4 regions of the Bacillus sp. BC08 genome follow, and region 3 is predicted to be linked to each of the others. Evidence: riboswitches for the same ligand, from Rfam matches in the RefSeq annotation. Region 3 holds a riboswitch; each other region holds the start of a gene.
What was found. Region 3 has a riboswitch for S-adenosylmethionine ahead of ACXVYO_RS05560 (Na+/H+ antiporter NhaC family protein). Riboswitches for the same ligand answer to the same signal wherever they lie in the genome.

Region 1 (7,899 bases), on a different contig from region 3:
AGAAGAAGCAGATTGGTTAGGCGATGCAACTGTAAATGGCTCTCAAATTTTTATGATGAATCGCAGCATTACAGCAAAACCAGCAGATCGTATTATTGATGCAGAAGGTGCATTAGCGATTGGTTCATTTAATTTTGAGATTTTTGAGACGCCAGGACATTCTCCGGGTAGTATTTCTTATTATTGTAAAGAGGCGAATGCTGTATTTTCTGGAGATGTATTGTTCCAAATGAGCATCGGAAGAACAGATTTACCTGGTGGAAGTTTTGCTGAATTGATTGGAAGTATTGAAGAAAAATTATTTGTATTACCAGATGAAACAGCGGTGCTATGTGGACATGGTCCAGAAACAAGCATTGGTTTTGAAAAAGAAAATAATCCATTTTTACAGTAAGGAGTCATTATGGGGATGGAGCTCATTTTAAAAGAATGGATGGGGAAAGAGAAGGATTATTCAATTTCGTATAGTACGTATATGAACCTTGTATTGTATACAGAGGGGCATGGCTATTATATGAAAGAACGTGAAAAAATTGGAAGGCAAGGGGATTTTTTTACAAGTAGCAATGTATCCTCTGTTTTTGCAAAAACCTTTGCTAAGTTTTTTATTCGTCTTGTTGAAAGTGGTGAAGTTGCTCCGAATATTTGTGAGATTGGTGGGGGAACAGGAAGGTTTGCCTATGATGTTTTACAAGAATGGAAGCAAGTCTCTCCAGAAACCTTTATTGATTTAAACTATTCAATGATTGAAATGAGTCCTTTTCATAGAAACTTACAGCAGAAAAATCTTTGTTCGTTTTCAAATGTTTCGTATTTTACGTCGCATAGTGAAATGAGAGAATCGTTCGATGGGATTCTTTTTTCGAATGAGTTATTTGATGCATTTCCTGTTGAAGTAATTGAGAAGAGAAATGGAATGTTGTATGAGGTACGTGTTACGTACACGGAGGAAGGGAAACTTGCAGAAGTAAGGAGGCCGTTACATAAAAGCATCGGTCGATACTTATTGAGATATAATATTCATCTTGCAGAAGGTCAGCGTTTTGAAGTGCCAATTGCGATGGAAGAATATATAAAAGACATTGGGAAATGGTTTCAAAAAGGTATATGTATTACAGTTGATTATGGATATACAAAAGAAGAATGGATGCATCCTGCACATCAAGAAGGAAGTTTACGAGGATATTACGAGCATAAGCTAATCCGTAATCCTTTAGCACATCCAGGTGAAATGGATCTTACTGCTCATATTCATTGGGATGAACTGAAAGAGATGTTTAGCTTGCAAGGCATGGATACAGTATGGCATAAGAAGCAGTCTGAATTCTTGTTAGCAGCAGGAATACTAGATCAGCTTACGGGTCACCAAGATAGAAATCCTTTTTCTGAAACTCAAAAACAAAATCGTGCAGTTCGTTCTATGATTTTGAGCGGAGGGTTAGGGAGTGCATTTGATGTTGTGATACATACGAAACATATGCAACAGTTACACCTGAATCGGTATTTGAAAATATAAAAAAACAAGACACAGCATATGTCTGTGTCTTGTTTTTTAATACGACTTATGTAGCATCATATATTTCCTCTCATGATATATATTTATATTAAAGATATGAGATAAAAAATATAGAATACGTCCTTTTTCTCTGTTTATGAGTCCCTAACCCAATAATACGCGAACGAGTTGAATAATTGTCTCGTTTTCTACTTTGTAATAAATTTCTAATCCTTTTCTTTCACTTGAAACGATTTTAGCACTTTTTAACTTTGCTAAATGCTGTGAAATTGTAGATTGTGGCATGTTTAAGCCAGTGTACATTGTAGAAACGTTGCTTGGACCGCGTTCAATTAATCCTTTTACAATACATAAGCGAACAGGATGAGCAAGTACTTTCAATAATTCTGCATTGCTTTCATATAGTTCTATTTCTTTTTGAAAGGTTTCTAACATGTTCTTTTCCACCTCCGTGTGAGCTGTTATACCATACTATACATACCAAAAAATTAAAGAAAAGAAAACAGTTGTTGCAGAAAAAAAGTCCTAAAGTAAAGAAATTGTAAGAAAAGAGACCCTGATGTAAATAAAGTAGATAAATTAGCACGGTTTTGTAAAATGGCATTTTTGGGTGAAAATTTCGATGCGTTTTAAAAATTGAAAGATATAGATATATTTGTAACACAATTTTATCATGAATTTCTTATTCTTTCAAATGAATATACGAAATTTTTAAAATAATATGACAAAGGAATTATAATGTTATATATAGAATATAAAACAGGTTATAAGAAAAGAAGCTGAATGTAGTCAGCTTCTTTATGGTGAAAACGAAATGTTTGAATATAGCTGATAAATCTTAGAATTACCAAGAAATTAGTTATATATTCTAGCGTTCACCTTGTATCAATTTTAAAAATCTGTGATTCCATATATTTTCATAAAAATCAATTGTATCTTTTGCAGACATAAATGGATTATTTAACGTAGAGGTTGCTTTCTGTACCATGAAGTTTTCGTACCCTAGTCCATGAGCGAATTTAATCGTAGCATCCATACAGTACTCTGTTTGGGCACCACAAAATTCAATACAACTTACAGATAGTTGATCTAAAATTTCTTTTAAGTTTGTTTTATAAAATGAATTGGCGTGTGTTTTTCTTAAAAAAAAATCTTGTTCTTGAACATCTAGATCAGCATGAATAGCCCAAAGTTCTTTTTCGGGTACTAAATCATCATCACAATGTTGAACGAAAAGAATGGGTTTGTTTAATTTTCTGTAGGAAGAAATTCTGTTATTTACTTTTGTAAGTAGGTTTTGTAAGTCAAATAAATGTTCTTCGTTATAACATACTCCATTTTGTAAATCGATAACGATTAAAACATCTGCACAAGTATCCATTATTTTTGCCCCTTTTTTTACTTCTTAATATATCAATTAATTTATTACTTGGAAATAGATGGTGCTCTTTCGTTTTTTTATGAACTATACGAAAAGTAAAAAATATACTCAACAGCATAAAAAGAAGATATGAAAACTTAATTTCATATCTTTTGTTCGTCCTATGCATTTACAGGTTCTTCTACATAAGAAAGGGCATTTTCAAAATCGGATATTAAATCGTCTACATTTTCAAGACCGACGGATAATCGAAGTAATGAATTAGAAATGCCTCTTTCATCACGAGCTTCTTGTGATAGTGCGGCATGTGACATTTTAGCTGGGTAGGAAAGAATCGATTCGACAGCTCCTAAACTAACGGCAAAGACAGGCAATTTTACTTTTGATAAAAATTGGCGGAGTGCGTCTTCTGATTGTAAAGTGAAAGATAGGACAGCTCCGGCTGATGTAGCTTGAGATTGTTGAATGTCAAATCCAAGATGTGTTTGTAAACCAGGATAATAGACATTTTGAACTTTAGCGTGCTCTTGTAAATAGTGTGCAATTTTATTGGCGTTAGCAGCTGAATGTTCAAGACGTACATGCAATGTTTTTAGGCCGCGAAGCACGAGAGAACAATCTTGAGGACCTAAAATAGCGCCGAATGCATTTTGTAAAAATCCAAGTTTTTGGGCGAGTTCGGCATCTTTTACAACAGCTAACCCGGCAGTAACATCACTATGACCGGCAATGAATTTTGTGGCACTATGAAGAACGACGTCGGCACCAAGATCAAGTGGCTTCTGGAATAATGGTGTCAAAAATGTATTATCAACAAAAGTAAGGGCATTAATAGATTTGGCAAGTTGAGAAACAGCACGAATATCTGTCACTTTTAAAAGTGGATTAGAAGGTGTTTCTACATAAAAGAGTTTTGTGTTTGGCTTAATGTTCTGCTTTATTTCTTCCAAATTGGTCATATCAACAAATGTATGTGAAACACCGTAACGTGAGAGAACTTCAGTTATAATTCGATAAGTGCCTCCGTATACGTCTTCTGAAATGAGTACGTGATCACCTTGTGAAAGAAGGAGGAATGCAGTAGAAATCGCTGCAATTCCCGATGCGAAGGCAAATCCTTTTGTTCCGCCTTCTAATAAAGCAATGATATCTTCAAGCGCTTCACGTGTTGGATTACCAGAGCGGCTATAGTCATATTTCCCGAACGTATCTACATCAAATTGGTGGAATGTTGATGTGTTATAGATGGGAACGTTAACAGCTCCTGTTTGCGAGTCGTGTTTATATTGGTTGTGTAGTAAAAGTGTATCTATAGAATAACTCATATTCTTACACCTTCTTTTACAAGTTTAATGGCTTGCTGTAAGTCTTGAATTAAATCGTTACTATTTTCAATACCGACGGAAAATCGAAGAAGACGATTACATACACCGTTTGCTGTTCTGATTTCTTCAGGAATATCAGCGTGTGTTTGTGTTGCCGGATATGTCATTAAACTTTCAACACCACCGAGACTTTCAGCAAATGTAATTAAGGATAAAGATTGTAGGAATGGATTGATCCAAGTTTCATCTTTTAAACGAAATGAGATCATGCCGCCTCTTCCAGGATAAAATACATCTGTCACACCATCTTCATCATTTAAATAAGCAACAACTGCTTTTGCATTTTCTTCATGTTGTCTCATGCGAAGCGCTAACGTTTTCATACCACGAATTAATAGCCATGAATCAAATGGGCTTAAGACCGCGCCTGATGCATTATGATAATGAGCGATTTCCTCACAAAGTTCCTTTCCTTTTGCAACGACAAGTCCGCTTAGTACATCGTTATGCCCGCCTAAATATTTCGTTGCACTATGCAGTACAATGTCTGCACCTTCTGTTAATGGCTGCTGTATATAAGGTGTGTAGAATGTGTTGTCGACAATAAGGAGTAGTCCGTGTCTTTTTGCTACAGTTGCGACAGCGGTAATATCAGTAACTTGCATTAATGGATTAGTCGGAGTTTCTATGAAAATAGCTTTCGTTTCAGTTGTGATAGCTTTCTCAATTTGTTTAATAGATTGTGTATTTACGTATCTACATCGAACGTTCCACTTTTTTTCGTGCTCAGAAAATAATCGATAAGTGCCACCGTATAAATCTTCAGACACAATAAGTTCGTCTCCAGAACGGAATAGCGAAAGGACGAGGAGAACAGCCGCCATTCCGGAGCTACAGGCATAACCTTGTTCGCCGTATTCTAAGTCTGCGATTGCCTGTTCTAAAAGACCGCGAGTTGGATTTCCAGTTCGTGAATAGTCAAAACCAGTAGATTTACCAATTCCTTCGTGACGATAAGCAGTTGAGAAATAAACAGGCGGATTAACAGTTCCTGTTGTAGTTTCGCTCCGGTTTCCGATTTGTGCTAGTTTTGTTTCAATAGTTGACATGTAAAAATTCCTCCTTTTTAAATTAACAATTAAGTGAATGTAAAGTGAAACATTAATCAGTGAGGGGGCATCCCCCACTGATCATCAGCCCTCACCAATCGGGCTTTTACGGGCAGTCGATTCTCACCTAACTTCTTTGCTTCAGCTGAATTTTGAGTTGGGAATCTTACTGCCCTCAAATAGCGGGGGAAAATAAAAAAAGCCTTCTAAGAAGAAGGCTTTCGGTTTGAATAGAGTCTTCTTCTCATCTGTCAAATTTTTCACAATTTGCTGGAATTAGCACCTTATTAACAAATGTTAATGGTTGCTGAGGCGTCATAGGGCCAGTCCCTCTACCTCTCTAGATAAGAATGTTCGTATGAAATTTTATTATGTTTTTAACTTTACAACAAAAGATAATTGAATTGCAACTTTATTTTAAATAATTTTTATTTTTCCGCAAGTGTCATTGACTTTTGCATTTGTGCATGCTAAATTTATTAAAAAATTAACAAACATTGTTAAAAGGGGAACGTATTTCCTTTTAGCTACATAAATAAAATAATAAAGACAAACTCTTATTGAGAGCGGTGGAGGGAAAGGCCCTGTGAAACCCGGCAACCTTCAAACAAAATGTTTGAAACGGTGCTAATACCTGCAAAACGAATGTTTTGCATGATAAGAGGAGGATTGATTATGTCCCCCTCTTCAAAGTGAAGAGGGGGTTTTTATATTGATAGAAATGAGGGAGATTTGTGAAATTACTAGATTTATTATCAAAAGGAATTGTAATAGGTGATGGGGCGGTTGGAACGTTATTACATTCACATGGCTTGCAAAGTAGTTTTGAAGAATTAAATATATCTGATCCGGATTTAATTATATCGATTCATAAGCAATATGTAGCTGCTGGGGCTGATGTAATTCAAACAAATACGTACGGAGCAAATGAAGCGAAATTACGTATGTATGGTTTAGAAAATCAAGTTACTGAAATTAATAGAGCGGCAGTAAAATTGGCGAAAGCATCTGTGACAGAGAGAAATGCAATTTTAGGAACAATTGGTGGCATGAAACATATCGGAGCTGTTACAACAACTGATATGGAGCGAGAATTTATGCTACTTGAGCAGGCAAGTGCATTACTAGAAGAACAGGTTGATGGACTGCTATTAGAGACTTTCTATGATGAGTTTGAATTACTTCATGCTGTTCAGGTGTTACGAAAACAAACGAATATTCCAATTGTAGCTCAATTAGCATTGCATGAGGCAGGCACAACTCAAAATGGAAATGATGTAAATGAAATCTTAAAACAACTTCTAGATTACGGTGCAAATGTTGTTGGATTGAACTGCCAACTAGGACCGCTTCATATGACGGAAGCTTTTAAAATGATATCGATTCCGCAAAATGGATACTTGTCAGCATATCCGAATGCAGGTCTCCCAAATTATGTGGAGGGACGTTACGTATATGAGGGAAGTCCAGCTTATTTCGAAGCGATGACACCAAAATTTATTGAGCAAGGTATTCGGTTATTAGGTGGTTGTTGTGGCACGACTCCAGAACATATTGAAAGTATGAAACGTGCAATTGCAAATGTTACACCTGTAATAGAAAAGGATACGATTCAAAGACCAAAAGTAGTTCATACACACGAGAAACGTTCGAAAGCTCATGTCACATTAGCAGAGAAAGCAAAAAAACAAACAACAGTAGTAGTGGAATTAGATCCACCGAAAACATTAGATACGCAGCGATTTTTTGAAGGCGCAAAAGCATTGAAAAGAGCTGGAGCAGATGCTATTACTCTAGCAGATAATTCATTAGCATCGCCTCGCGTCTCGAATATGGCAATGGGGGCATTATTAACGAAGCATGATATTCCGGTATTGACGCATTTAACGTGTAGAGACCATAACGTCATCGGACTACAATCTCATTTACTAGGCTTATCAGCGTTAGGCATGGAAGAAGTGCTAGCTTTAACTGGGGATCCAGCACGTGTTGGTGATTTTCCAGGTGCTACTTCTGTATATGATTTGTCCTCTATTGAGCTCATTAAGATGATCAAAGAAATGAATGATGGGCGCTCCATTTTAGGGAAATCAATAGGACCAGCAACAAGATTTTCAGTAGGAGGTGCGTTTAATCCGCATGTAAGACATTTAAAAGCAGCGGTTAAGCGGATGGAACGGAAAATAGATGCTGGAGCGGAATATTTCTTAACACAGCCAATTTACGATATAGCGTTAATTGAAGAAGTGTATGAAGCGACAAAGCATTTGGAACAACCTATTTTCATTGGGATTATGCCATTAATAAGTAAACGGAATGCAGATTTTCTTCATTTTGAGGTGCCAGGAATTACGCTACCTGAAGAAATAAGGGAGAGAATGGATGGACATGAAACGAAAGACGCAGCAATTGAGGAAGGGATTCGCATTTCACAAGAATTGATTGATGCAGCGATGAAATATTTTAACGGCATTTATCTTATTACACCATTTCTAAAATATGAAATTACAGAACATCTTGTTAAATATGTGAGAGAAAAGCAAGAAGTGAAAGAAGGTATTAACTGAT
Region 2 (7,899 bases), on a different contig from region 3:
TTTTTGGCTCAATCATCATTAATTGAAGAATTTCGTTACGTTTTTTCTCTCCACCAGAGAAACCTTCGTTTAAGTAACGTTGTGCCATTTCTGGATCCATTTCTAGGAATTCCATATTTTTATCTAATGTACGGATAAATTTCATAAGAGAAATTTCATCGCCCTCTTCACGACGTGCATTAATTGCAGAACGTAAGAAGTCAGCGTTTGTTACTCCGCTAATTTCACTTGGATATTGCATTGCTAGGAATAGACCTGCTTGTGCGCGCTCGTCTACTTCCATTTCTAATACATCTTCACCGTCGATGATGATGCTACCTTCTGTTACTTCATACTTTGGGTGACCCATAATCGCAGAAGATAAAGTTGATTTACCTGTTCCGTTAGGTCCCATAATTGCGTGGATTTCTCCACCTTTTACTTCAAGGTTTACACCTTTTAAAATTTCTTTGCCATCAATTGATACGTGTAAGTCTTTAACCGTTAATGTAGAACCAGCCATCTCAATACCTCCATTAATCCTATATATACATTTTAAAAATTCCTAAAACGTTCATATTCTCATTTTATTCTCATTCTAATCTTATATCAAATAAAATGATATCGCAAACGACGAAAAAAAGTAACAATTTTTTCACAAATGTATATAAGTATTTCCCTTGCATCCTTATATGATACACCTTTCTTCTTATTTATATAAAGAAAAAAGGACTGGTAATTTTCCAGTCCTTTCCTCATATTTATTCACTTACCGGAAGTACAGCACCTTTATATTCTTTAGTAATAAAGTCTTGAATTTCTTTTGAATGCAATACTTCTACTAATTCTTTCATTTCTTTTTTCTTCTCGTCACCTTTACGAACTGCAATAATATTTGCGTACGGAGAGTCTGATCCTTCAATCGCAATTATTCTTTTATAGGAACAACCGCTCCTTTATATTCTTTAGTAATAAAGTCTTCGATTTCTTTAGAATGTAATACTTCTACAAGCTCTTTAATCGCCTTTTTATCTTTATCACCTTTACGAACCACTACTACGTTTGCATATGGAGAATCATCACCTTCAATTGCAATTGCATCTTTTTCTGGGTTTAATTTCGCATCAATTGCATAGTTTGAATTAATTAAAACAGCGTCGCCTTCTTTATTGTTATACACTTGTGGTAACAAACCAGGCTCAATATCCGTTTTGAACTTTAAGTTTTTCGGATTATCTGCAATATCTTTTGGCGTTGCACTAACTGGATCTACTCCGTCTTTAATTTTTAAAATGCCTTCTTTTTGTAAAATTGCTAAACCACGTCCATGGTCAGTAACGGAATTACTCATAATAATTGTCGCCCCGTCTGGAAGTTCTTTTAAGCTCTTATATTTTTGAGAGTATACACCAATTGGTTCAATATGAATTTTTCCTGCTATTTCAAAATCATATTTTTTATCTTTCATTTCTTTTTCTAAATACGGAATGTGTTGGAAGTAGTTTGCATCTAGATCCTTATCCGCTAACGATTTATTTGGCAACACGTAATCTTGGAATTTTTTCACTTCTAACTCAATTCCTTTTTTCTCAAGTAACGGCTTTGCCTTTTCTAAAATTTCAGCGTGCGGTACGTTAGAAGCCCCCACAACTAATTTCTTTTCATCTTTATCTTTCCCGCCACAAGCAGCTAACCCAAAAATTGAAGTTGAAATAAGTGCTGTAAGTAATAATTTTTTCATTTGAAACATCCTCCCGTTTTTTATTATCGTTTATCTATTCGAACCGTTACACGATCACCAATCCACTGAATGAAAAATACAACCAGTAATACACAAATTGTAGCAACGATTGTTACATCGTTATTTCCTCGTTGGAATCCTTCTAAATATGCAAGTGTTCCAAGGCCACCAGCACCAACAACTCCCGCCATTGCTGTATAGCCTACTAAAGCAATTGTCGTAACTGTAATGCCAGATACTAATGCTGGTAACGATTCTGGAATTAATACTTTCAAAATAATTGTGCTTGTTTTTGCTCCCATTGCTTTTGAAGCTTCAATTACACCTTTATCAATTTCGCGAAGTGCGATTTCAACCATTCTCGCGTAAAACGGTGCCGCTCCAATAATTAAAGCCGGCAATGCTGCACTTGCTCCAAGAATTGTTCCAAGCAAAATCTTTGTGAATGGGATTAATAAAATGATTAAAATAATAAACGGTATCGAACGGAAAATGTTTACGAACGCTCCAATCGCTGTGTTAACCGTCTTGTTTTCCCATAAATTATCTTTCGCTGTCATAAAAAGTAACAATCCTAAAATGAGTCCTAAAACAAATGTGGCAAGAGCTGCGATTGCCGTCATATATAACGTTTCACCAGTTGCTTCTAACATTTGATTCCAATCAACATTTGCCAGTAACTTATCCATGTGCAATCACCTCCAGCTCTACTTGATCTTGATGTATTCCCTCTATTGCTTGCTGAATCGCTGTTTCCTCACCATTTAAATGAACAACTAAACTACCGTAAGAACCGTCATTCGTTTGTGCGATATTTCCTTGCAAAATGCTAACTTCTATATCACTACGTTGCATTAATCTTTGAAGTACTGGTCTTTCTACAGCTTCACCGATAAACTGCAAACGAACTACTTTACCATCTGGATATTTTTCAATTAAACTTTCAATCGTTTCATTTGTATCTTCAGAATCTGTTAATTGCTTTACAAATCGTTTTGTAATATCTTGCTGTGGATTACGGAATACATCAAGTACTGGACCCGTTTCTACAATCTTCCCTTTCTCCATTACCGCCACTCGATTACAAATCTTTCGAATCACGTGCATCTCATGTGTAATAAGTACAATTGTTAAACCGAGACGCTTATTAATATCTAATAATAAATCTAAAATTTGATCTGTGGTTTCTGGATCAAGAGCTGACGTCGCTTCATCACATAAAAGCACTTGCGGATTGTTAGCTAACGCTCTTGCAATACCAACACGTTGCTTTTGTCCTCCGCTCAGCTGAGATGGATACGCATCTCCTCTTCCTTCTAATCCAACAAGATGAATTAACTCATCCACGCGTCTTCTTCTCTTCGCCTTATCAACACCTGCAATTTCAAGCGGGAACTCGATATTTTCGCGTACAGTTCGTGACCAAAGTAAGTTGAAATGCTGAAAAATCATTCCGATTTCTTGCCTTGCTTTACGAAGTTCACTTCCTGTAATCGCTGAAATCACGCGATTTGCAATTGTAATTTGGCCAGAAGTTGGTTTCTCTAACTGATTGAATAATCTGATTAAAGAACTTTTCCCAGCGCCACTATATCCGATAACACCAAAGATTTCACCTTTGTCTATTTTTAAATTGGCATTATCTACAGCAGTGACATCACCGCTTTTTGCTTTATATATTTTCTTTACATTCTCTAATAGAATCATGGTGTATCACCCCTTTTTTTATTTGGGTCGACTCCGCAATTTTTTATTTTTGATGCGTGTAGTCCACCGGTATCACTACTTTTATTATTTGAATGTCCTCCACATTCAAACAATAAAAAAACCTTTCTGCTTTAGAGAAGCAGAAAGGTTTATGTGCGTATATAACAGCATTATCCCTCTCTCTCATCTCTCAAAGCATTTGCTTTGCAGGAATTGGCACCATTTCAACATAAGTTGACGGTTGCCGGGCTTCACAGGGCACAGTCCCTCCACCTCTCTTGATAAGAGAAATCAGATTACATTTTCGTCTGATTTGTAATTTATGAAATTGTCTATATTTTATGAATTGAATTGTATCAATATCCACACACCATGTCAACAGAAATTTTCGTAAAAAATGAACCTTCAGAATTTCAAGCCCCTACTGACATCGGTTTACATATGTGAAACATCGATTCGACTAATAGCATCGTTCGATATGTTCCCGAATATTGTACACGTCCATCGTTCATTAACATTTGCAATCGTACATTGCCGTTTACCAATTGTTTTACATCTTCTTCATCTACACAAACAATTTGCTCCGTCCCTATTTCCTCATGTAGCAGTTCTATATAATCTCTTGAAATTTGTAACGAACAACTTTCATCTCCAAAGCGGAAATTAACAGTTTTTTCTCCTTGTCTTAAAAGCGGCTCTAAATGATATTGACCATTAGCGTAATTTACAAATGATTGCAGCAAAGAATATAATTTCACCTTGAATCACATCCTTCATATCACTTTCTATTACACATACCATTCCCTCTTACTAAAGAGCAATCCTGTTACTTTCGCTCGACAAATACTGTAACCACCCTGCATCTCGACATATTTCCCAAGAAATATGTCGAGGCGGCAAAAACTTTGCCGCCTACTTTAATTCCGTATATAAATATTCAACCGAATGAAATGCATATATCTTCTTCATAAGTGTCCCATTTTCAAAAACAAGTAAACACGGCACACTTTCGATTCCATACTCTTTCGCTAAATGCGGAGCATAATTTAAATCTAACATTCCAATTTTCAAATCTTCAATTGTCATCTCAACGACAGTTAACATCTTTTTTGCTAATTGGCATGTTCCACACATTGGAGTATATACATATAACACTGTTTTTTCTTCGTTCTCTATTAAGGCTGTTGCTTCGGCTCCTGTCCAGTCAATCACTTCTATCATTCCTTACCGTAAATATTCTGTATAAACGTCAATGTCAGCTCCCCATAGTACATTTGCTAAGTGTGAAGATGGCGCAGTTGCCACTTCCCGGTACGAGCGATCAATATAAATATGCTCTGCTTGCGGAAATTCTTTTCGAAATTGTTTCCTTAACTTTTCTCCAGCATCATCAGCATCCACTAATACATACACTTCTTTATCAAAAAACTGATCAACGAGCTCATCCATTTTCGCCAAACCAATTGTACCATTTGTACAAACAATTTCCACTGGTTCCCGAATAATAGATTCAATCTTTCTTCTATCTGATGTACCTTCTACAATAATGACTTTTTCCACATAAATCATATGTCATCACCCGATCACCATATACTATACAACCTTTAACTTAGTATATAGTATATTCGTTATTTTCATGTTGTTTCCTGTTTATTTTTGCAAAAGAAAAGCAGAAGCGGCTCGTTCAGATTGTGAGGGGGATGGAGCTTCTGACGTAAAGGCGCTTTTTGCCTTGTAGGAAGAAACGAAGCCACCGAGCAATCTAGCCGCTGGAGCTGGACAATACAGAAAAGCGGAACCGACTGTTTAGCCCTGTTGGCTAAGGTTCTTTCGCACAGAAGACGCTTTTTGTCTTCTCGTACGGAAGGTTCTTAGACATGAAGGGCTAGGAGGTGGAGCTAGACAATGAAAAGCGGAAGCGGCTCGTTCAGATTGTGAGGGGGATGGAGCTTCTGACGTAAAAGCGCTTTTTACCTTGCAGGAAGAAGCGGAACCACCTGTTTAGATCAAGAAGCCCCATGAAACCTTACCGAAAAACGTTCATTCCTATAATAGCTTATTCATTTACGTTCGATTTTAAATGTATTATGTAACACAAAATAAAAAAGGACAGCACAAAGGCTGTCCTTTAGTCGACTATAATTAGTCTTGGTTTGTCATTTCTGCATATTTTTCAGCAGTTAATAACTTCTCAACTTGGCTTGCATCAGAAAGTTCAACTTTAACCATCCATGCACCCTCGTATGGAGATTCGTTAACAAGTTCTGGTTGGTCACTTAATTCTTCGTTTACTGCTACAACTTTACCGCTTACAGGCGCGTATAACTCAGAAACTGTTTTAACAGATTCTACGCTTCCGAATGGCTCGTCAGCTTCAATTGTTGCACCTACTTCAGGAAGTTCAACGAATACGATATCGCCTAGCTCACCTTGTGCAAAGTGAGTAATACCGATAACAACTTCATTACCTTCAGTTTTTACCCATTCGTGTTCTTCAGAGTAACGTAAATTATTTGGAATGCTCATGACTGTACCTCCAGTGAATGTATTAATTATGTAAAAATACCTTATTGGTACTTTTTCCACACACTTTCAAACTGCTCTTCGTTAAAACCAAGTGTTACATTCGTTCCATCTGTTACAATTGGACGTTTAATCAACATGCCATCAGATGCTAAAAGCTCGTACATTTCGTCTTCATTTGCATCTTTTAACTTATCTTTCAGACCAAGTTCACGGTAACGCATTCCACTTGTATTAAAGAATTTTTTCAATGGTAATTCACTTTTTTCATGTAAATTACGTAAATCTTCTTTTGATGGTGGATTTTCAACAATATGAATCATCTCATATGCTACATCGTTTGCCTCAAACCATTTCTTTGCTTTTTGACATGTGCCACACTTTGGATATGAATAAAATGTTACTGTCATAAATTCACCTACTTTTTTACTAACCTTTACCTTTATCATATAGAAAACGTTTTATTATTTCAAACGATTATTCGCTAAACTTTTACTTATTTCGTGATAATTTTTAATAATCCTGCAAATTTTTCTTATTTTTCCGCCATTTGTTAAGAAAAAATAAATATATAAATTTTTTTTGATTCTTCTCACATCCTTCGTCAAACATACGTCTTAAACAAACATTTGATTAACTCCTATATTTCTTTGTTTACTCTTGATCTGCATCGACTTCTTCCTACCAAACGTACATCTTAAACAAACGTTTGATTAACTCCCTATTTTTCTTTGCTAACCCTTGGGGTGCATCAGTTTCTTCCTACCGAACATACACCTTAAACAAACGTTTGATTAATTCTCTATTTTTCTTTGTTGACCTTTGAGCTACATCAGTTTCTTCCTACCGAACATACATCTTAAACAAACGTTTATTTAACCATTTCAGCCTATAGTCACAAAACCTGGCAACACTTTACATGACAAGGCGTACAGATAAAGTGAAACTTTAATCAGTGGGGGTTTTCTTCATCTCCCACTGATTATCAGCCCTCACCAATCGGGACTTTATGGGCAGCCCGACCCCCACCTAAATTCTTTGCTTTCGCTGAATTTTGAGGTGGGGATCTTACTGCCCATTAAAGCGGGATAAAAGGAAATAACGATTTTGGCCGTAATAGTGAGAGTATTCCATAATGTTGAAGAAATTACTGCATAGAAAAAGACGCATCTAAATTGATGCGTCTTTTTGCGATGTTTCTTTTGTGAAATCATATAAAGCAATTGCGCCTAAAATAACCAATATACTTTCAGGGGCATCTAACAAAATAGTTCTCCAAGTTTCTGAGATTACCCATTTAATACCTGCCGCTGATTCAAAATATGCTTGAAAATAACCGATTGTAAAATCAATTACAAATAAACATACAAGTAATGTTAGACCAATTCGAATTAATTTCTTGTTTGTAAACATGTAACACCTCTCAAAATCCATTGGATATTTCTGATTTTAGTTCTTTATATAAAAAATCCATATATTTAATTTTAACATACAAAATATCCAAATAAATACAATATGCACATTTGCATATTTCTTGCATATTGAGGAATTACTGTTAATAAAAAAGCCCTACTAGTAACCTCATAACAATGGAATCATTTGGACCATTATATAACCGATCCCTAAATGCGAAATAAAGGAGAAGCCTTGTTTACAGGCTCCTTCTTCATCGACTCAAATAATCGGCAATTGTTTGAAATACGACGATATACATATTATGAATACTTTCTTCAGTATTTCCACCATTTGATAAACCAACTGCCCATTGTTGTCCTTCACCACTTCCGATATTTGCAAAGCCTTGTGTATACATAGCATTTACATCTTTTCGTGCACTGTTATACTCTATCCCTTTTGTAATAAACGTTGAATATGATTTATCTTGCAAACCGATAAAAAATACTGGTTTCTTTAGCGATGAAAATACATTTTTATACTGCTCTGTTGAG
Region 3 (7,899 bases):
TACCAAATAAAATGAGTAAAGAAATGTTAATGAAAGAATTAGAAGTTACGGAAACGAAAGGGAAAACATTATTTAATGTTTGGTTCTTCTTGCTTCGTTATGTTATTCCAGTAACGGTAATTATTGTATTTTTAAATGCGATAGGCGTATTTAAAATGTTTGCATAACAAAAAGACGGAGGAATCTCCGTCTTTTTGTTATGTTGTAGATGTATTTAATAAACGATTATATGCTTTATAGGCTGTGACGACTGAGATGAAGGATCCGATTAAAAATAATGCGGAGCCGCCAAATGTAAATATTCGGCCGATATACGTCTCTCTAGCTTCTTCTATTTTTTGTAGTAATTGTGTATTCATAGTTGATCACCCCGTAAACTATAGGCATTTAGTTATAGTCTATGTGGAAAGCCTATATTGTGTGAAGTATAAATAAAAAACTCGGTATGCACCGAGTTTTTTTATAATCCAATATAAGGAGATGGATCAACTGCGTTTGTCTTACCAACATTCCATTCTCCAAGATGAAGTTCGAAGTGTAAATGTTGTCCGTATGATTGGCCAGTATTCCCCATAAATCCAAGTTGAGTTCCTTGTTTTACAGTTTGTCCATTCGATACAGAACGGCTACTCATATGAGCGTATACTGTTGTGTATGTTTTTCCGTTAATACGGTGAGATAAGTACACAACATTTCCGTAACTAGATGATAATTCTGAGCGAATCACAACGCCGTCAGCAGCGGCAATAATTGGAACAGTTCCTGAAGCTGCGATATCGATTCCTTTATGGTTATCTATAGAGCGCACGCCAAACCCGGAAGTTTTTGATCCAGCTGCTGGCTTAATAAAGCCGCCAATATTTGTATCGTGTGGTGTTGGAGCTGCTTGAGCTGTTTGAGCAGATGTAGTAGATTGTTTACGAGCTTCCTCTGCCTTACGTGCCTCTTCAGCCTTACGAGCTTCTTCTGCACGTTTTTCTTCTTCAATTGCCTTTTGAACGGCTTGACGCTGATTTTCTAAAATACCTTTGGATTCTTCTAATCCTTCAATCTCTGAATCTACTTTTGCTACTTTCGTATGTAGATCGCTAATAAATGTTTGCTGCTGTTGTTGATTCGTTTGCAACTCTTGTTGTTTTTGAACTAATTTCTGTTCAGCTTCTTTTAGTTGTTGCTCTTTTTTCTCAACAGCCTCTTTTTCTTTCGCTACAGCATTTTGATCAGTTGTTTGTTTTTTCACAATATCGGTATCGTTGTTTAAAATTAAACTTACAGAGTACATATTATCAACAAGATCAGCAATGTTTGTAGAATTTGTTAATACCTCCGTAATGATGTTTGTACGAGGTTTTTCTTGCATAGATTGTAAACGTTGTTTAATAACTTCCTGACGCGTATCTATGTTTGTTTGTAATTGCTCTATATGTTTCTTTTTTTCAGTAATTATTTGTTGTGTTTTACTAATTTCTTTTTTTGTATCGCTTAATTCAGCTTCGTTTTTATTAATAGAAGTAGTTAAATCATCGATTTTCTTTTGTAATTCTTGAATTTCTTTTTCTATTTGTTCTTTCTCAGCTGATTTATTTTGTAAGTCATTTTGTTTTCCTTCTAATTCAGATTGAATATTAGATAATTTATCTTGATTCGTTTCAGCGTATACGGGTGAAAGTAACGGAGAAACAAAAAGTGTTCCTGCTGCTAAAACACTAAACGCTGCAAATTTCTTTTTCATGGTTGTCTGGCTCCTTTCCCTATGAATGTTATATATCATAAGAAGAAGAGTGTCTATCGTTGTAACCATAATGTAAAGAAAATTTTATAAAGTTGCTAAGTTTTGTCGGAATTTATCATCTTTTAATGATAATTGTCATGTTGGATGCGCTTTTTTATTGGTGCAACAAGGATGAATTTTTTGGATTTATTTGTTAAATTAAGGAAAAATATATTTGTTTTATATAGTAAAATAGTAGATAGGAATCCAATAAAACACTGATAAGGAATCGTTCTCATGTGAGGTTTTCTGACATGGGTTTTATTTTTGTCAAGAAAATTATTTGTGTTCAGGAAAAGTTATTTTGTTGTCAGATTTAATTTTTTGATTTATGATTTTTAACAGGGACAAAATGTAGTGAATTGTCGAATAATATGTAATACTCTTAATTTCAAGTTTTATAAATATAGAATGAAAGGTAGAGTGACACATCGAAGAGGGGGTTACAACAAATATGAAAAGAATAGGACTTGCATGGCAAATATTAATAGGACTTGCGCTTGGTATCGCAGTTGGGGCGATTTTCTTTGATAATCCAGCTGTTGTGAAGTACTTACAACCAATTGGTGATATTTTCATCCGATTAATTAAAATGATCGTTGTACCGATTGTTGTAGCAAGTATTGTTGTTGGGGTTGCTGGTGTTGGCGATGTTAAGAAATTAGGTCGACTAGGCGGAAAAACAATTATTTACTTTGAAATTATTACAACAATTGCAATTATTGTCGGTCTATTAATTGCGAATATTTTCCAACCAGGAAAAGGCGTAAATATGGAGCAGTTAACAAAGACAGATATTTCGAAATATACACATACGACAGAGCAAGTACAAAGTCATTCATTTGCAGATACATTCGTAAATATTGTTCCAACGAACATTATGAAGTCATTAGCTGACGGAGATATGCTTGCTATTATCTTCTTCTCTGTATTATTTGGTTTAGGTGTAGCAGCAATTGGTGAAAGAGGAAGACCGGTTCTTCAATTTTTCCAAGGTGTAGCTGATGCAATGTTTTACGTAACAAACCAAGTCATGAAATTTGCACCATTTGGTGTGTTTGCGCTAATTGGAGTTACAGTTTCTACATTTGGTCTTTCTTCATTAATTCCATTAGGGAAATTATTAATTGTCGTATATGGAGCAATGATTTTCTTCGTTGTAGTTGTCTTAGGACTTACAGCGAAAATATTTGGAATTAACATTTTCCAATTCTTTAAGATTTTAAAAGACGAACTGATCTTAGCATACTCTACAGCGAGTTCAGAAACAGTTTTACCGAAAATCATGGAGAAAATGGAGAAGTTCGGTTGTCCAAAGGCAATTACATCTTTCGTTATTCCAACAGGTTATTCATTTAACTTAGATGGATCAACTTTATATCAAGCAATTGCAGCTATTTTCTTAGCGCAAATGTACGGTATTGATTTATCTATTACACAACAAATTACATTATTACTTGTATTAATGCTTACATCAAAAGGTATTGCGGGTGTACCGGGCGTATCGTTCGTTGTATTGTTAGCAACACTTGGTACAGTAGGTATTCCAGCTGAAGGTTTAGCATTCATCGCTGGTATTGACCGTATTTTAGATATGGCTCGTACAGCAGTTAACGTTGTAGGTAACTCTTTAGCGGCTGTAGTTATGTCTAAGTGGGAAGGTCAGTATGACGCTGAAAAAGGACAGGCCTATTTGAAAGAAATTTCTAATAAGCAAGCAGCTTAATTATAATTTGAACAAGCTCTCACATAATATGTGGGGGCTTTTCTATATAGAAGGGAAGCGGACGTAATGAAACGTAAATATGGTGACGGTTCTTCGTGGAAGCGACTAATAGAGAAAGATTATACGGTTAAGCAAATAGAAGAGGGAATGCTAGGAATACTGGAAATAAAAAAGGTGAGAGAACCTAGTTGTAAAGAATATGATGGTAAAGAACTTTGTATTGCGGGGAATCAGTATACGTGGATTCAATATTTCGTAGCCGGGAAAAACTTTGCGATTACAGCTATGTTAGATGATCAGAAAAAATTAGTGCAATATTATATTGATGTGGCGAAAAAATATGAAATAGACGACCGTGGTTTGCCGTATTTTGATGATTTATATTTAGATGTAGTATTATTACCGAACGGTAAAATGTATATATTGGATGAAGATGAGTTAGAGGATGCTTATAAAAGTGGCGATGTTACAAAAGAAGAGTATGAGTTAGCTTGGTACACTACGAAATGGATAATAGCTGCAATAAAAAGTAGTGAATTTTATTGGATTTCAATATTAGAAGAAGAAATCAAAAAGTTAAAATGATTATTGTATTCAAATTTTTGCATAATTACCAAAAAAATCTATACAAAAAATAATTGACTTTTGTTTTGTAAGCGAGTAAAGTTAGGGAAGAAATTATTATTAAAAAATAAATATGAAACCTTCTTATAAAGAGAGGCGGAGGGACTGGCCCTACGATGCCTCGGCAGCGGACTCGATTTCAGAGTGCTGTGCCAAATCCAGCAAGCATGTGCTTGAAAGATGAGAAGAGTGTTTCTTATAGATGTATAAGACCTCTTCTCATTGGAAGAGGTCTTTTGTTATTCATTAGAAAAAGGTTGAAACTAGGGAGAGATGGTACTTTGAAAGAAACGAGAGGAAACGGTTTGGCTTTATTACCACTTGGGATATTTTTGGCGCTATTTATTGGTTCTGGGATTATTACAGGTGATTTCTATAAATTGCCAATACTTGTAGCAATTTCAATTGCTGTAGGGGTCGCTTTAGCAATAAATCGTAAAGAAAGCTTTAATGTAAAAGTAGAGCGATTTGCTAAAGGTGCAGGGAACCCAGATATTATGATTATGGTTCTAATTTTTGTGCTTGCAGGAGCATTTTCTGAAACAGCAAAAGGGATGGGCGGCGTTGATTCTACAGTTAACTTAGCGTTATCCGTTTTACCGCAAGGATTTATCGTAGCTGGAATTTTTGTTATAGGGGCATTTATTTCGTTAGCGATGGGAACTTCAATGGGAACAATAGCTGCATTAGCACCAATTGCTGTAGGTATTAGTGGGCAAACTGATATCTCCATTGCACTTACGATGGCTACTGTTGTTGGTGGAGCGATGTTTGGTGATAATTTATCATTTATTTCAGATACAACAATCGCAGCTGTACGTTCGCAAGGAACAGAAATGAAAGATAAGTTTAAAACGAACTTTTTAATTGTATTACCGGCGGCTATTATTACAATTGTACTTTTAGTAATCGTTACTTTAGGAAGCGATACGCAGATTAAAGCGCATAGCTTTGACTGGATAAAGATTTTACCGTATGCAGGAGTACTTATTACAGCGCTACTTGGTTGGAATGTGCTTATTGTGTTAACTGGTGGGACAGTACTATCCGGTGTTATCGGTCTTTTAGATGGAAGTTACACGTTAGAGAGTTTCTTTAAAAGTGTAACAACTGGAATGGGCGGTATGATGGAGTTAGTATTACTTGCTATTTTAATTGGCGGTATGGTCGAACTGATTCAATATAATGGTGGCATTCAATATTTAATGAATATTTTAACGCGTAACATTCGTTCGAAAAAAGGAGCAGAGTTCGGTATCGCTGGCTTAGTAAGTATGACGAATATGTGTACAGCGAATAATACGATTTCTATTATCTTTACAGGTCCGCTTGCGAAAAACATTGCAGATCAGTATGAAATTGATCCTCGTAAATCAGCGAGTGTATTAGATCTTTTCTCATGCTGTGTGCAAGGGTTAATCCCGTATGGTGCTCAAATGTTAACAGCAGCAGGGTTTGCGGCGTTATCTCCAATTGAATTGTTACCATATGCGTTTTATCCAATCTTAGTTGGAGTATGTGGAATTATTTCTATATTAATTGGTTTCCCGAGGTTTTCTAAAGTGGCGGGAAAGAAAGAATATCATAAAACAGCATAATGAAAAATGAAGTTTATGCATAGTAACGAAAGCCGTACAGAGAGTATTCTCTGTACGGCTTTTTATGTGCAATAAAAGAGTGAAACATCCTATCCAATCGTAGTTTTTACAAAAGGCTGAATGTGACTCGGTCTTAAGTCTGAGTTAAAAACGGTTCTTAAGCTCGTTATGGAAAGATGAAAAAATAGTTAAGATAAGAGTATCAAATCGAAGGGAGGCAAGCACAAGATGAAACAATTTCTAGCGTTTATCGCGGCTGGTATTTTAGCTTTAATTGCTCTTGGCAGTCTTGCTGGTATTATAGGGTTCGCAATTGGAGCAGGAGTTGTGTATTGGAGCTATAAATCATTTGTGCGAGCACAATCATTTTTTGGAAAGTTAGCTTGGGGTATTGTTGGTTTGATCGGCTTGTCCATCGCCCTTTCTCATTCCCCAGCACTAATCGGTATCGCAGCATTAGTAGTTTTATACTACGGATACCGTGAGTGGAAAAAAGAAAAAAATGTAGTTGTTGATTCTGCACCAGAAAGTTCTAAACCATATAGCAACTTTGAAGATGAGTGGAACAAGTTAATGAAAAACTAATAAAAAATTAATAAAAATCAAATTAAATTTATAAAGTAGAAGAGAGGAAGATTATAATGAAACAATCTTTATTCGGACGTGTACGCGATGCAATTTTAGCAGATTTTCATAATGTGTTAGATGAGAAAGAAAGAAAAAATCCAATCGCTATGTTAAATCAATATTTACGCGATAGTGAGCGTGAAACAACAAAAATTGAGAAGTTAATTCAGCGTCATAAAACATTAAAATCTAATTTCGCTCGTGAGCTTGAGCAAGCACGTTATTTCGTTAATAAAAGATCAAAACAGGCTATCATCGCTCAAGAAGCAGGCGAATTACAGTTACACGAACGTGCATTAGAAGAAGTAGCTTATTATGAAGGGCAAGTAACTCGATTAGAAGAAATGTATGCAGGTGTTGTAGAGCAAATCGATGAGTTAGAGCGTCGTCTTTCTGAAATGAAAAATAAATTAAAAGAAATGCACGCAAAGCGCATGGAACTAATGGCACGTGAAAATATGGCACATGCAAATCGTCGTATGAATACTGCGATGCATAAAATGGATGAAAATAATCCATTCTTACGCTTTGAAGAAATTGAAGATCATATTCGTGACTTAGAAACTCGTATGAATGAGGAGCATGAACGTGACACATTTGATATGAAGATTGCAAAGCTTGAGCGTGAAATGAAAGAAAAGAATGATGTATCGTTAACGAAAGAGTTAACAAAATAATAGTAGTATATTATAAAACAGGCTTATGATATAGTGATAGGAGAAAAGGTGTTGGAAAGCAATGCCTTTTCTTCTATGTATATGTGAAAAGAAGGGGGGAGCTGAAATGAAGAAGCATTTTTCAAAAACACAATTAATGGGGATGCTCCTCATCATATTTGGATTCGGTCTTTTTCTTGATATGATACTTGGACATTTTGAACCAGGTGGTCTCATTTTTGCATTTATTATGCTTATGTTTGGAAGGCATTATCGTAAAAAGAATCGTTACGTACGGGGAAATGTATTTTTATTTGTTGGTGGTATCGTATTTTTATTCTTCTTATTTTCATCAGCAGCATTTGTTCTTGTCGTATTTGCTTGTTTAGCTTTAATTGGTTATCAACTGATTCAACAAGGACATCAGCAAAAAGCAATGAAGGTTGAAATTAAAGAAAAAGGAATTATAGACGAAGAGAAGCAAATATATCGTACAGAACCGTATTTAAAAAATATGTTTGTAGGGAATATACGAATGATGGATCATATTTATGAACTTGAGGATATTAATGTTCAATATGGTGCTTGTGATGTGGAAATAGATTTAACAACTGCTATGATCCCAGAAGGGGAGACGGTAATTGTTATTCGCGGTGTCGTTGGTAATATCCGTTTATATGTGCCATATGATATTGAACTGTCTTTAAATCATTCTGTTATTGTCGGACGTGTGCTTCTGCCAGGTCATGAAGAAACAGGATTTAACCGCAATGTTACATTTAGAACAGAGCAGTATAAAGAGGCTCCTCGTCGTATTAAAATTATTTCTTCGCTTGTCGTAGGCGATACGGAAGTGAGGAAAGTATAATGAAAAAACAAAAAAATATTTCGTGGATG
Region 4 (7,899 bases), on a different contig from region 3:
TTGATTGCACCGCACTAATTGCATTTTCACCCCAAAAACCACTTGAAACATCGTTAAATGTATGCTTTTGTTTCGCAGAAAGATGGAAAGCATTTGTAAGAATTTGCGCCATTTCTGCGCGGCTAACAGAATCTTTCGGTCTAAATCCACCTTTGTCATCACCTTTAAAAATCCCTAATTTCGTTAACGTTAAAACCTCTTCAGGAAACAATGTTGAACCTGAGCGAATATCTCGATATGGATTATTTAAAGTTGATCCATCTTGTAATACATAACGAGCACCGTCATTACTAAACGTACCACCTTGCTTATTCGGTACTAACACACGATAAATTAAAGCTGCAACTTGCTCTCTCGTCGCAACATCACCGAAACCAAACTTTCCATTTCCATAACCAGAAATAATGTTTTTACTCGCTAAATCTTTAATCGCTGGATACGACCAATGCGATGTAGGCACATCAGAAAAAACACCCGCCTCAGCAGCTTTCACATCACTGCCATTTGTATACAGTAAAGCACCACCAATAAGTGATAATGATGTAATTGATTTTAATAGTTTTGTGTACATAATTCCTTCTCCCAATACGTTCTCTATTTATGTTATTTTTTGTCGAAAAATCTAAAAATATGACAAAATACATTATACAATTAAAAGTTTTTGAGGGATATATTGAATTTTAAAATATGCAAAAATTCATATTAATATATTTTCCCGTGTTAATATTATGTTGTATTTATAAATATGTATAGGTAGTAACTCGTTATAACTCCCCTCATGGTAATCTCTAATTTTATATTGGAGTTCTTTAAAATAATTCTTCTTTATTTCTCAATATAAAGAGTCTTGGATTTTCATTAACACTCCTGTAATATTATTAACAAAGAGTAAGGTAAGAGTTACTCTTTGCCATTTTAGAAGAGGTTCTGTTGGAGACAACAGGACCTCTTTTCATATAGTGATAGTTTTATTGAATTTTTCACCACTAACTATAAAAAAACAACTTATAATCATAATGTCACAAATGAATGCATTTAGGATAAAACAACTTCCAGTTACACTAGAACTTATTCTTTTCATTCTTATAGTAATCAGCGCTGGTGGCTATTTAATAAAAGACTACCGACTATCATAATCTAATTTATAAAATATGAATTCCTTCGAATAAAACTCAATATTATGTCCATAATGTTGATAGGCTGTATGCCAACATTCATTTAGCTTTCTCTGTATCTCCTTGTATTGAGCAGTTAGCCATCGCTAGCTGCTCTTTAATATGTAACCTTGTTAGACAAGTTTTCATATAATGTAGTCATTCCTTTCTTATAAAGTGAAACTGTAATCAGTAGGGGTTTTGTTCATCCCCCACCTAACTTCTTTGCTTCCGCTGAATTTTCGGGCTGAGGTCTTACTGCCCGCAAGTAGCGAGATAAATTAAACCCGTCACTTGGATTATAAAAATTGAATTATATCCTATAATTTTTTCAGAAATCATCCATATTTTATTTCTAAAAAAGTGCTTTGCTTTACTGAAAGGTGGTTGCGGAAACAACCGCCTTTTTATTTATGGCAAAATAAGATTTCTATTAAGCCTCATTACAAAGTATGTTATTACTGGTACAAGCTGGTATAATGAATACAGATCAAACATTGAAAGGAAATATGACAATGAAAAGATATTTTAACTTCATTTCACTTTTCTTAACTGTACTTGTAATAATTAATCTTATAAATATACATACGAAGTACCAATTCTTTATAGGTGCATCTATAGCACTATGTTTAACTATTATTTCTACAAATGAAATTATAAAATTCCTTGCTACTAGTAGCTTATTAGTTTACGGATTCGCAGCTCTTACTCTTTTAAGTATTGCTTGCTAACTTTCAATGTCGCTTTTTATTAAAATAGCGTTTTTATGTAATTTTAATATGGAACATTCATACGTTACGTTTGATATATCCTTTTTGACAGAATGAATAATGAGCTATATCTTTTTCTCAATGAATTTAGATATTTAACATGGTAAAATAATATTCGTATGGGATTCCAATACATATTATTAAAATTAAGATGGTTCAAGTCGCAGGAAGGCACCTTTGGGTGTCTTTTTTGTGGAAAATCAGTTTAAAAACTAAAAGAACCTCAATAAATGAGGTTCAAAAAATCTACTATTTTAAATTACCTTCGTAAAAAGCAACTCCATTTTGAACATGTTTTAAATACCACGTAATCGTCCCGCCACAAACATTTTCATTAAAACTATTAGCATATACTCCATTTGAGTAATAAAGAGTTCTTTTGAATTTACCATTAGAATACTCATAAGGAATTGAGCACGTTGCTTGCTTCGGAGAGCTCACAGCTTTTTGCGTATCAGCTGAAGCTGCCCCAATTCCTCCTGTTAATGCAATACCAGTTGCCAATAGCCCTACCACTAATTTCTTGAACATAATAAATCCCCCTTTAATAGTTTTTATAGCTTACAACTTAAATGTATCACTTTTGTAATTTTTGTAAATATATTGAATATGTAGAAATATTTATTTAATTTTTGGTAATATTAGGATTCTATTTTATCAAATGGAAAATAGAGGAGTTTAGGCAAGTATGTAACAATGCATAATAAATCAATCAGATATTATGCTATACTCACAAAGAGCTGATACAAAATTTCTTTAGATTGGAAAACTAAAGTCTTATCTACCTAACAGAAAGGCGCCTAATGGCGTCTTTTCTTTATTTTCAAAAGGACCTGCTCCATTTATTCTTTAAAACATAAAGTAAAGTGAACCCGTTAAAATCCATGGAATGAACCCTAGTTTTACCCTCTTATCTAAAGGAGGCACTATTGTTATGGGATATGGTGGTAGTTGCGGCGAAGGCTGCGGTTTCGCTGGAGGATTTGCTTTACTAGTTGTATTATTTATTCTATTAATCATTATCGGATGCAGTTGTTTCTGCTAAAAAACTATTAGAAAAGGTACCTATATATAGGTACCTTTTCTTTATGTGCCTTATTCATTATCTGATTCCAAATTTTTATCACGATTGGATTCGTTTTTTTCATTTTTCGCATTCGTCACACCTCAAATATAAATCGATTTAAGACATGAGGTTTTAACTAAAAGAATTTGGGACCATTTTGTCCCGCAAAGAAAGACCTTTTATTTTAATTAAAAGGTCTTTCTTTTTATATATTTATTAAGATTTATATTTTTTGACTGTACAAGGAATAGTTACAATGTATAAATCTATAGCATAGATTGTAACCCAAATCCCTTTACCTTCAGCCGCTAGCTTTTCATTTAATTGTGATAAATGCTCTGAAACTTTTCTTTTACCCCATCTTCTAGGAAACCATTGAAAAACCTTAGGAATGTTATGTTTTTTGTTATACCATACGTTCAATCTCCAAAAAATCAAGAAAAACGAGACAATCACTACAATACAAAAAATATCAAAATATGAAATTCCTAAAATCATATAATATATTCTCCATTTCCATTAAAGCTCAGATAATTTTTTTCTTATATAAAATCAGAGAAAAGATAGCAGCCTCCCACCCTCACAATATACAGTTATATACAGCTTATCACCAATTCTATTAGAGGAAATATCATCGGAATACCCTCAAATTATACCTATCTAAAAACAAAATATGGACTTTATTCACTTTTACGATACATTTATATGTTACGTTGGATAAGTCCTTTTATAAACCGTTTTTTTGATGTAGATGCCATTATTCTCAATACAATAGGAGCAATTATTGGAATATATATAGGAATAAGAAGATCCCCTCTAGTTTAAGCAAGAGAGGATCTTCTTATTCCTATATCAAACTACTCACAAACTCCGCAAAGATCACTTCAAACGCATACACACCTGCATCTGGATAGCCTAAACTTAGTCATACGACAACGATTGCTTTAACAAAGGTTTTCACTAGAACCTTCTATACTATTTAACTGACTCTACTTGTTTCTCTAATTCTCTTCCAAGGAATGTAGCAAGTTCAAGCATACCAAATTGATTCGCTACAGACTCTGCGTCAGAATTATAGTTTGTATTTGTATTAATATCATACGTATAAATTGTTCCATCCGAACTGCGAATAAATTCAATACCAGCAACGGTAATTTCATTTTCTTTCAGAAATTCTTTGTATTGTTCAATAATTGGCTCTTGGAAGTCTGATATAATTTCAAATTTTGTTGGCGATTCTGTCTTACTCTCTTCTCCTACTGGGCAAAAAGCATCTTGAATCGAGCACGCATCTGCTGGACAAAGTTCAAATCCTTCTGATGTATCTACTTTAACTGCATATACAAACTGGCCGCCTACAAACTCACAACGTGTAATATATGGTTCGGGCGCTTCAATATATTGCTGGATTAAAGTAATTCCATCAATGGGCTCTTCAAACGCCGGACCATCCAAATATTGTTCTAAAGCATCAATGGAATGAAACAGTTGAACACCAAGGCCTTTACCTGCACGGTTATGCTTTGTAATGAACGGTACTTCCCCTAACTCCTTTGCTGCTTTTACTATATGATCACGGCCAACAGCACCAATTGTTTTCGGCACTTGTATCCCAAATTTTCTTAATGCTGCATATTGATTCAATTTACTTACTTCAAGGCGTAATGCACGAGACCCGTTAAATACTGTTCGTCCATATCCCTCTAGCCAAGCAAGAACTCCTTCAGTCAATTCAGGTGCATATCGATGCCCTCTCGTATGTGAAGAGGCACTCATGCGGCTATAAAAAACACCTTTTGGAGGTTCTTGTTCTAATGAAAGTGTTCCTTCATTTAAAAGCCATTCCTCATACGGTAACTCCAGTTCTTCCAACCTTTTCACTAAATGATTCGTCCATTCCTTATTCTCATGTAATATGTAAATTTTACTCATTTGTAATCAATTCCTTTCTTTTTGCTTCAACTAATGGCATCACTTTTTCAGAAAATCGTTTCATCTCTTCAAGCTGTGGTGAAAATTGTAAAAGTAATAACGTAACACCCACTTTTTCAAAAGCAAGTATTCTTTCTGCAATTTGTTCTGGTGTTCCGATTAAATTAGGACGTAAGCCGCGATTCGATACAGAATAATCATTCAGCTTCACTTGCTGTTCCAACTGTGATTTACTCACAAAGTCTTGGTAACCCGCGTAACCTAACGCATCATCTTTCACATCCGTTATGCGTTTCCATTCTTCTAACGCCTCTTCTTCTGTGTCACGACAAATGACGTAAGCCGCAAGCCCGAATGACTGCAATGGCTCCTCTGTAACTTTCTTTCTACGATTCTTCATATCTTCTATTTTCACAGATACTTCTTCCACTGTTCCCCCGTGCATTACATATGCATCCGCGTGATTTACAATGACCTCTTTTCCTCTCTCACTCTCACCACCTGCATAAAGCTTAATGCCTTGTTTCTGCACAGGTTTTGGACTTAAATGTGTATGCTGAAGCTCATAAAAGTTCCCCTTATAAGAAAACTCTTCTTCTTTCCAAAGCTCTTTCAAAATTGTTACAAATTCCTCTGTGCGATCATATCTTTCATCATGTGCGGTAAATACTCCGCCATACTGTCTCGCTTCTTCTTCCCACCACGCTGAAACTACATTCAATGTAAAACGACCATTACTTAATTGATCAATATTTGCTGCCATTTTCGCTGTAACTGCTGGATTATGAAAGCCAGGTCTTACAGCTGTCATAATCTCTAATTTATCCGTCACTGCAGCAAGTGCTGCCGCAGTTGTCCACGCTTCTAAACTTGGTGCTGACACACCTTTTATATCATTTAAATTTAATTCTGCAATAAGTGTTGTTGAAAAACCTAATTGTTCTGCCGCTTGTGCGGTTTGTTTTGCATACTCAAACGTAGGCGGCATAGATTCATCATCTACATTTCGAAGCCATCCCCCAAAAATCGGTAACCAAAAACCATACTCCACTACCTATTCCCCCTTTATCTTTTAGCCATAAAAAAAGGCCACTCTTATCGAAATAAGAGTAGCCTTCTTGACTAAGTGAACCGCTCTTATCTTTCAGGTGTTTTTTCACCTGCAGGATTTGGCACCTTTCGTCTAAAACGAGGTTGCCGAAGTTTCATAGGGCCCGTCCCTCCACTTCTCAACATAAGAATTGTTTGATTTTCATTTATTATAATCATCAGAATAATAAAAATCAATACTTTAATACTTATTTTTCCGATATACATTAAATGATATATGAAAAATCATATTTTTATAGAGAATTATAGGCGTATTATGTTGTTTTACTTGCGGATATAGAGAGGGGTATATTGTATCTTGTCGAAAACATCATGTATAACCAAGTTGCTTTACTTCTATATTAAAAACATAGCAAAAGAGGTGTTAGTAGCATGAAAAATAAAAAATGCGAGAATTGTGGCTCTACTACATTTAAAGAAGGAAGAGTTGGATTTGCTTATCATGCATATGTTTGTGAGGATGATTCTAGCAGGCTCTTTTCAGTGGGGAAACGTTCCAAACTATTAACTACATTTTGTTTAGAATGTGGCGAGGTGAAATCATTTAGAGTGGAGAAGCCGGAGATATTTGAAGAGTAGAATAATACTAATTACATATTATAAAGATGGTTATGAATGATGGTAACATTCAAGCATTTCGCCTACCTTTAGAATTGGAATATTGAGTACTTTCATCTATAGGTGCTACTTCACTAGGAAAAATCCGTTCCCCTGTAAAGTTGCTTTCGAAATAATAGACACGAAATTTCATATAAAATGCAAATAAACAAGGAACGTATTAGTCGGTTCCTTGTTTATTTAGCTAAAGCATACTTCTTTGGAGAACCCAGATAAAAGTTAAATCAACTCTTATTTAACTTTTCCCTTCAAATATATGACAGTAAAGAATACATCATCACGGTGTCAGCAAGCAAAAGTGTATTCTGCATTTCTAAAAACAGTAGATGGCAGATTGTGACCTGCTGAATCTGCTAAGAAAGAATATACAAGAACATCCTTAACATCATCTTTATTTCCACTAATGATGACATCAAGAAAATCTTCTATTTGGAATTCTGGCGTAAACAACACAATCTTAGTTGTTCTGTTTGGTTCTAAAGAAACAAAAGTACGCGAGATTTCAACTAATTCATTTTGAGTTGGGAAAGAAATGTTTCGACTTCTCTTAACAGTTACCGTTACATTACTAGTATGACAGCGTGAATCATTGTTTAACATAATGTTGAGAGCAGTTGGAATAATCCCATTTTCAGAAACTGGAACTCGAAACACTCCAGTAGATTTATGAGCCATATAATCACATCCTTTCAAAATAAAATATATTTACAATATATTAGATGCAAGAAACGTTCATTTTGATAGGGACAAATTATATGATTAATATATCTATAATAATCCTCGGTATTACTAAGACAATGATTTAAAAGATTAACAAATATCGTGAGACCCAATTGAATGTATATGAAAAGGAAAAAGAATAAGGCGTCTAAAAAATTCCCTATTTTGAGCCAATAATGAGACATTATGTTAATCTTATATGTATAGTTGCACAAAATTGAGAAACTTAAGGAGACAGATTAATTTTATGAGAAAATCATTCATATTACTTACTTTCATTCTAGTATTAGTCAGTGTTACGGCTGCTTGCACACAAGATAAAAAAGATAGTGCCGTTGAAAATGGTCCAATAGAAGAACCAACCGCGAAAAATGAAAATGAAGAATTAATAAATTTTGAAGAAAAAGAAGATATGAGCCGCTTGGAACAAGGTATTTTATTAGTTGGTGAGAGTGTTAAGGGAGGCTATTACTTGACCGCCGTTCAAAATGCATATTTAAATGCTAGTAACGATTCCGTCGTTGTTAAT

Region 1: another riboswitch for S-adenosylmethionine. It lies ahead of metI (cystathionine gamma-synthase/O-acetylhomoserine thiolyase); the one in region 3 lies ahead of ACXVYO_RS05560 (Na+/H+ antiporter NhaC family protein).
Region 2: another riboswitch for S-adenosylmethionine. It lies ahead of ACXVYO_RS03075 (methionine ABC transporter ATP-binding protein); the one in region 3 lies ahead of ACXVYO_RS05560 (Na+/H+ antiporter NhaC family protein).
Region 4: another riboswitch for S-adenosylmethionine. It lies ahead of ACXVYO_RS16630 (LLM class flavin-dependent oxidoreductase); the one in region 3 lies ahead of ACXVYO_RS05560 (Na+/H+ antiporter NhaC family protein).

Annotation. Positions count from the first base shown of each region.
Region 1 is NZ_JBTGPA010000035.1:574,080-581,978, forward strand. It holds gene ACXVYO_RS21065 (MBL fold metallo-hydrolase) at 1-394, shown strand, start outside; gene ACXVYO_RS21070 (class I SAM-dependent methyltransferase) at 404-1,516, shown strand; gene ACXVYO_RS21075 (ArsR/SmtB family transcription factor) at 1,661-1,951, opposite strand; gene ACXVYO_RS21080 (cysteine hydrolase family protein) at 2,385-2,897, opposite strand; gene metC (cystathionine beta-lyase) at 3,059-4,222, opposite strand; gene metI (cystathionine gamma-synthase/O-acetylhomoserine thiolyase) at 4,219-5,331, opposite strand; SAM riboswitch class I at 5,573-5,682, opposite strand; SAM riboswitch class I at 5,886-5,995, shown strand; gene ACXVYO_RS21095 (bifunctional homocysteine S-methyltransferase/methylenetetrahydrofolate reductase) at 6,066-7,898, shown strand; gene metH (methionine synthase) at 7,898-7,899, shown strand, end outside.
Region 2 is NZ_JBTGPA010000018.1:167,484-175,382, reverse strand. It holds gene sufC (Fe-S cluster assembly ATPase SufC) at 1-502, opposite strand, end outside; partial or broken gene ACXVYO_RS03090 (MetQ/NlpA family ABC transporter substrate-binding protein) at 741-917, opposite strand; gene metQ (methionine ABC transporter substrate-binding lipoprotein MetQ) at 908-1,720, opposite strand; gene ACXVYO_RS03080 (methionine ABC transporter permease) at 1,744-2,409, opposite strand; gene ACXVYO_RS03075 (methionine ABC transporter ATP-binding protein) at 2,402-3,427, opposite strand; SAM riboswitch class I at 3,608-3,715, opposite strand; gene ACXVYO_RS03070 (hypothetical protein) at 3,841-4,185, opposite strand; gene ACXVYO_RS03065 (thioredoxin family protein) at 4,340-4,648, opposite strand; gene ACXVYO_RS03060 (toprim domain-containing protein) at 4,652-4,996, opposite strand; gene gcvH (glycine cleavage system protein GcvH) at 5,570-5,953, opposite strand; gene ACXVYO_RS03050 (arsenate reductase family protein) at 5,995-6,360, opposite strand; gene ACXVYO_RS03045 (DUF3937 family protein) at 7,121-7,363, opposite strand; gene ACXVYO_RS03040 (hypothetical protein) at 7,617-7,899, opposite strand, start outside.
Region 3 is NZ_JBTGPA010000023.1:120,993-128,891, forward strand. It holds gene ACXVYO_RS05535 (sodium-dependent transporter) at 1-167, shown strand, start outside; gene ACXVYO_RS05540 (hypothetical protein) at 198-359, opposite strand; gene ACXVYO_RS05545 (murein hydrolase activator EnvC family protein) at 461-1,732, opposite strand; gene gltP (glutamate/aspartate:proton symporter GltP) at 2,226-3,497, shown strand; gene ACXVYO_RS05555 (DUF402 domain-containing protein) at 3,564-4,082, shown strand; SAM riboswitch class I at 4,203-4,308, shown strand; gene ACXVYO_RS05560 (Na+/H+ antiporter NhaC family protein) at 4,403-5,719, shown strand; gene ACXVYO_RS05565 (lmo0954 family membrane protein) at 5,948-6,304, shown strand; gene ACXVYO_RS05570 (PspA/IM30 family protein) at 6,361-7,023, shown strand; gene liaF (cell wall-active antibiotics response protein LiaF) at 7,130-7,870, shown strand; gene ACXVYO_RS05580 (sensor histidine kinase) at 7,870-7,899, shown strand, end outside.
Region 4 is NZ_JBTGPA010000034.1:96,436-104,334, forward strand. It holds gene ACXVYO_RS16600 (S-layer homology domain-containing protein) at 1-571, opposite strand, end outside; gene ACXVYO_RS16605 (hypothetical protein) at 1,670-1,885, shown strand; gene ACXVYO_RS16610 (LCI fold-containing protein) at 2,174-2,455, opposite strand; gene ACXVYO_RS16615 (YjcZ family sporulation protein) at 2,859-2,969, shown strand; gene ACXVYO_RS16620 (hypothetical protein) at 3,207-3,488, opposite strand; gene ACXVYO_RS16625 (ATP-grasp domain-containing protein) at 3,966-4,922, opposite strand; gene ACXVYO_RS16630 (LLM class flavin-dependent oxidoreductase) at 4,915-5,973, opposite strand; SAM riboswitch class I at 6,057-6,163, opposite strand; gene ACXVYO_RS16635 (hypothetical protein) at 6,405-6,611, shown strand; gene ACXVYO_RS16640 (hypothetical protein) at 6,936-7,325, opposite strand; gene ACXVYO_RS16645 (DUF4352 domain-containing protein) at 7,618-7,899, shown strand, end outside.